DNA from 2 places in the Virgibacillus ainsalahensis genome. Region 1 is predicted to be linked to the other one. Evidence: predicted binding sites of a transcription regulator. Region 1 holds the regulator's gene; the other holds the start of a gene.

Region 1 (3,204 bases):
TGCAGAACGGTTTTGGAAGAAGTCAGGTTCGCCTGTTCCTGGTCATAGTAGCCGATTTGCACATTTGTTCCAATTTGAATGGTTCCATCTTTTGGTTTTAATACACCCATTATTATCTTCAGTAATGTGGTTTTTCCGACTCCATTTGGACCTACAAGTGCAATTCTTTCCCCACGGTTTACATGCAGTTTTGCATTCGTAAACAAGGGCTGACTGTCATCCTCATATTTAAATTTAAGATTATCCATTTTTAGCACATCGTTACCGCTCCGCCGGTTTATTTGAAAGGAGAAGTTTGCAGAAGACTCATCGCCTAAAGGCTTATCCAGTTTATCCATTTTCTGGAGCTGTTTTCGTCTGCTCTGTGCGCGTTTGGTTGTGGAGGCACGGGCAATGTTTCGCTGGACAAAATCTTCCATTTTCCTAATTTCAGTCTGCTGTTTCTCAAATTCTTTTAAGTCCCGCTCGTAGTCAAGGGATTTTTGCTCAAGAAATTTACTATATGTTCCATGATATTTCTTCGTTTTATGTCGGGATATTTCATAAACAATGGAAACCGTTTTATCTAAAAAGTAACGATCATGGGATACGATAACGACAGCCCCGGGATAGCTCGATAAATAATTTTCCAACCAGCCGAGTGTGTCAATATCCAGATGGTTCGTTGGTTCATCCAATATGAGCAATTGCGGTTTGGTTAATAACAGTTTTCCTAATGCCAGGCGTGTTTTCTGTCCGCCGCTTAAATCACTGATTGGTGTTTCATTTGTGTAATCCTGGAAATTCAGACCATTTAAAACAGCCTTTATCTCCGCTTCATATGTATAACCACCGTCTCTTTGAAAAGTTTGCTGAAGTCTGTCATATTCGTGTAAAAGTTTTTCAGAATCTGCAGTCTGCATGTCCGTATTTTCTGCCATCTTTTTTTCAATTGCCTTTAGTTCCAATTCCTGATCGGTTAGATGCTGGAATACTTCCATCATTTCATCCCAAATGGTTTTTTTAGATTCCAATGACGTATGCTGGGAAAGATAGCCAATAGTAAGGTCTTTTGGCTTAAAGAATTCGCCCTCATCATAGGTGAATTCACCTGCCATAATTTTCAGCAGTGTTGATTTACCCGCACCATTTCTCCCTACAATCGCGATGCGCTCATTATCTTTTATTTCAAGTTTGACATTATTTAAAATTTCATCCGCTCCAAAGGACTTGGATACTCCGTTTAACTGCATTAATATCATTACGTTCACCTCATCCATTCTAGTTTATCGTATATGTAATCAGGCAGGCAAGGCAGGCGATGGAATTGTGAAATTAATCACGACTTTTCCCCGTAATTCTGTTAAAATAATATATACATTGTGCAAAAATGAATGAAGTGAAAAGAGGCGTAACAATGGTACAGAATAAAATCCCACAGGCAACTGCGAAACGTTTACCCTTATACTATCGATTTTTAAATAATTTGAATCAGCAAGGGAAATCACGGGTATCTTCCAAGGAACTCAGTGAGGCTGTGAAAGTTGATTCAGCAACCATACGGAGAGATTTTTCTTATTTTGGGGCATTGGGTAAAAAGGGATATGGCTATAATGTGGAATACCTGCTTGGTTTTTTCCGTAAAACATTGGATCAGGATGAAGTAACAGAGGTTGCCTTAATCGGTGTAGGTAATCTTGGTACAGCATTTTTAAATTATAATTTTATGAAAAATAATAATATAAAAATTCAGATGGCTTTCGATGCAGACCCTGAAAAGGCCGGATCAGATATTGGTGAAGTTCCTGTTTACCATATTGATGAGATGGAAAAAAAGATGTCTGGTATAAAGGTTGCTATTCTGACCATTCCGGCAAGTGAAGCGGATGGAATTACGGACCGGCTTGTACAATATGGAATTGAAGGTATTCTTAATTTTACCCCTGCACGGATAACGGTGCCGGAACATATTCGTGTACACCATATCGATCTGGCCGTTGAGTTACAGTCATTGGTGTATTTTCTCAAACATTATCCTTTAGATACAAAAGAATGACGTCTCCACACTTCGGAATGTTTAATTCAGTGGGGTGTTTTTATGTGGAAGTCCCATGCCTTACAAAATGGGATTGTTGAATAGGAGAGAAAGCTGACATGAAAGAAAAGAAGATGTTTGCAGTAGTCATCATTGTGCTGCTCAGTCTTATTGTTAGTGCATGTGCAAGAGGTTCTAGCAGTGAGGAAACGGAAGATCTAACAACACAATACGAATTAGAGCGTGAAACAACCGAAGATGATAAACAAGAAGATAATGATGCTTCTGAAGAAAAGGAATCGATCCGTCAACTTGATGAAAAAGATGAAGCAATAGAAGAAGTGTCATCCGCAGAGGAAATAGCAATTAAAGGAGGTTACGCAGAAGTGTTTACCGACCTCCAAATGCCCTTTGATGAGGATAAATGGACACTCGGAAATTATCAGGAAGATGAGGGGGAAGCGATTGCAGAGTTTCTGACTGATGGAGAGACATTTGAAAACTATTCGCAGCTTTTAACGATTCATTATTTCCAGGAAGGGATGGACGACATCGGAATAGCGAACTTTATGCATTCGATGGAGACTAATTTATCGGAAGAGACTACAGGTGAATTAGAATTCAACAGGATTGAAGAAACAGAACATGAGGGAATGTATGAATTTTCTTTATCTGAAGATGATGTACAGTTCGATCAGGAAGAGCTTGGAAACGTATTTGTGAAGGATAATGACCTTTTGGTTGTCCGTTATACAACAATGGAAAAAGACATTAAAGACAGGGATGAGTGGCTGGAAAAATTAAGTAGTATTCAATAGGGGGAAAACAAAAGGAGCTGCGCAGCTCCTTTTGTCACTAGTAAAGAAAGTATAAAGCTTTCACCTATAAATAATGTTGCCACGGATGTGGCGCTCTTAGTCGAACTTCCTCTTGCCTTAGGGTGACCAAGGCGTCACGAACTTTTCTTACTTTTTCCGACTAAAATGCATTTTAATCATTCGAATACCTACTCCAAAGTCAAGTGCAGCAACAGCTGCAAGGATGAGGGTTGTAACATTCCAAATCGTATCATCAGCATATTGGATTGCTACATAAATAAAAAGCACCCCCATGGAAAAATAGATAACGGCCATTGCCAATGGTGACATCTTCATGCTTATCCTCCTATAAATATCATCATTTGTTCCAGT
Region 2 (3,204 bases), 670 kb from region 1:
AAATCACCGGCCATGTAAGCAGCACATCCGAAGCCGATGGAAGAACCAATCAGGATCGACGTACTATATTTTAATACCGGCCGCTCAAATTGCTCGCGGATAGCTTCCCCCAGCCCCTTTCCTGTTACTATCCCAAGCCGGGAAGCCATCTCTTGCAAAAACATCGTCGTGATGACGGAAAATACAATTGCCCAAAGCAATGAATAGCCAAAGGATGCACCGGCCTGCGTTGCGGTGGAAATCGTACCAGGCCCCATAAAAGATGCGGCAATAATCGCACCCGGACCGATGACTTTCAGCTTTTCTTTCATTTTGGCAAAAAACGAGGGCTTATCCATGCAACAAGCTCCTTTTTTCTATTCTTATTGTGTATCACTAATTGCTATACCCTGCATGCGATTTCAAGAAACGTATGATAAAAAGGCGCCAGTGTTAATAAAAGTGTCTCCTCTGTGTTCGGTCTTTCAACAGCCTGGTATGTGACCGAATGATGGCGCTGCCTCTTGCGTTCGGTCGTTCATCACATCGATGAGGGACAGAATTACGCCTCTGGCCCCGCTTTCGGTCGTTCATCAGCCCGATGAGGGACAGAATGACAACCCCTCCTCCGCGTTCGGTCACTCTCCACCCCGATGATAATCATAACTATAATAGAACTTCTATGAAGGAAGAGTTGCTTACTGGAGATTATTTTCATATAAAAATAGGCTGTACCAAGCGAGGTACAGCCTATCACACAAGTTCTACTAACCTAATTTATTGACATACTGACGCATATTATCGGTTATTCCTGCCACACAAATTGTCGCGGGATCTTTTTCGATATCCAATTCGATAGTGGAACCATCTGTTGGCAAGGTTTTCTCAAAAATTGTCTCATATTCGGAAACCGTTACTTCTGTTCGTGATGCAAACAATGTCGCATTGTTTGCAACATGTAAATGCTCCCGGTAATTTGGCTGCAGGATCCCAGTAAAGAACTCCCCTACCGCCCCAGAACCATAGCTGAACAGGCCAATTCTGGAACCTGCTGCCAAATCTTCTTTTTGGTCCAGAAGGGAAAGTAAACTTAAATACAATGATCCAGTATAAATATTTCCAACATTTCGATTATACGTTGTGCTGACCTGATAATTTTCCATCAAGCGATCCTGATCTGCTTGTGTGCCTTCATCCAGAACAGCCTTCAATGCCTTTTTCCCCATCTTGGTATATGGCAAATGGAAACAGATTGCTTCAAAATCTTTCAGCTCCAAACCTGATTTGGCTTTGTACTGTTCCCAGACTTTGGAAAAGAATAAAATGTATTGTTCATTTGATAACTTTCCATCGACAAACGCCTTGTCCGAGTATATTGGACGCCAGAAGTCCATAATATCATTGGTCAAATAAGTACTTTGATCTTCCAGTGCCAAGATGCCTGGATCGGCACTGACCACCATCGCAACTGCTCCAGCTCCTTGCGTTGCCTCTCCTGAAGTATTCAAGCCATACCTTGCAATATCTGACCCCAATACCAATACCTTACTTTCCGGATTCAACGCAATATGTCCTTTCGCCATTTGAATTGCAGCAGTCGCTCCATAACAGGCCTGCTTCACTTCAATAGCACGGGCTTGTGGATCTAACCCCAACAGTTGGTGAACATAAACCCCTGCCGATTTTGAATGATCGACACCTGATTCCGTCCCAAAAATGACAAAGTCAATCTTTTCCTTATCCGCTTCGTCCAAAATTTCCAAAGCCGCATTTGCTGCCAATGTCACCGTACCCTGCGTTATCGGAGCAATTGCCATCTTTTCCTGCCCGATACCGATTGTATACTTTTCGGGCTCTACGTTTCTGGCAACGGCCAATTTGTTCATATCCACATATAAATGTGGCGCATAAAAACCAATTTTATCAATTCCTATTTTCAATCGAAACACTCCTTTGCTTTTGAATAAATTCCAGTGATGCTATAAGGATAATTTCCCAGGCAATATGTAAAACATTTCACGGGGGTATGTAATATAAATGACATACGTTACAATCCTTAATGATAATATAAGAAGAAAATAAAAACAATGAATAGGAAGCAGGAGAAATTGATCTCCTGCTTCCTATTATGATTCCAGAATTTTGACCTTTATATTAGCATAAACTCCTCCTGCTCCGGTTCCTGTCAGCAATGGTACTCCGTCAATAACATTCGCTTTCATCTCTTCTGGAACAAGGGTTGCGGCTATAATAAAATCATAGTCATTTTGTTTATTGATTGCTTCACTGACTTTTCCTTGATGGATTTCGACCTTTTCATATAGTGCTTCTCTCTTTAACCATTCTTTTAATTTTCCGATAATTATAGTGGAAGTGGCGACACCAGTAGCACAGATAACTAACATTTTTTTCATACTTAACCTCCTTTGTTTTTAAACTTATTAACGTACAGCAATCCTCCTATTGCGGTTAAACCAATCAGCCCAATCCCATACCAGCTCAACAGCTTTCCCAGTCCTGCAAATAAGGCAGTTGTCCAGACAGCACCATCAACAAGTGCAGAAATACTTGTATTATTGCCCATATCAAATTGAGCGGACATCGCCATTTCCGTAAATAATGGGGAAATCCATGTGGCAATGTATAAGCCAACACCGATGTAGATCGTTGCACCGATTACCGTTCGAATAATATTCCCTCTAAATACAGGCACCATCAAACATACAATGAAAGGAATGGTTGCCAAATCACCGAATGGTAAGACGCTGTTTCCAGGTAATATGACTGCCAGACACAATGTAATTGGAATCATTAATAAGGAAGCCGATAACACTGCGGAATGCCCAACTGCCAGGGCACTGTCCATTCCAATATACAGGTTTCTGTTTGGAAATCGCTTTTTAATCATGTTACTGGCAGCCTCTGAAACAGGCGTTAATCCTTCCATTAACAATGCAACCATTTTCGGCATAAGAAACAGGACGGCACCTGTCTGTATAGCTAATTGCAGTGTTTCCTTGATGCCATAACCTGCCAACAATCCGATAATAAAACCAAGCAAAACACCCAAAACCGTTGAATCACCAAGAATTCCAAAACGTTTTTGAATGGCTTCCGGGTCTGCTTCCAACTTGTTGAACCCTGGAATTCGGTCAAACACTGCGTTCAATGGTTTGGCCAGAAAATAGGATGGGGCAGATGCTGCATGTGGAAAGGTAATTTGTT

Evidence for each region. The regulator Rex, encoded in region 1, represses fermentation and respiration genes when NADH is low (regulators of the CRP and FNR family bind a similar motif). The targets are predictions, from matches to a motif close to TTGTGAAATATTTCACAA.
Region 2: the regulator Rex is predicted to act here: its motif matches at 1,984-2,001, upstream of ACZ427_RS11160 (hydroxymethylglutaryl-CoA synthase).

Annotation. Positions count from the first base shown of each region.
Region 1 is NZ_AP043943.1:2,956,299-2,959,502, reverse strand. It holds gene ACZ427_RS14515 (ABC-F family ATP-binding cassette domain-containing protein) at 1-1,241, opposite strand, end outside; gene ACZ427_RS14510 (redox-sensing transcriptional repressor Rex) at 1,397-2,035, shown strand; gene ACZ427_RS14505 (hypothetical protein) at 2,134-2,832, shown strand; gene ACZ427_RS14500 (YdiK family protein) at 2,980-3,168, opposite strand; gene ACZ427_RS14495 (CPBP family intramembrane glutamic endopeptidase) at 3,171-3,204, opposite strand, start outside.
Region 2 is NZ_AP043943.1:2,290,233-2,293,436, forward strand. It holds gene ACZ427_RS11155 (Nramp family divalent metal transporter) at 1-338, opposite strand, end outside; gene ACZ427_RS11160 (hydroxymethylglutaryl-CoA synthase) at 747-1,919, opposite strand; gene ACZ427_RS11165 (PTS sugar transporter subunit IIB) at 2,106-2,393, opposite strand; gene ACZ427_RS11170 (PTS galactitol transporter subunit IIC) at 2,396-3,204, opposite strand, start outside.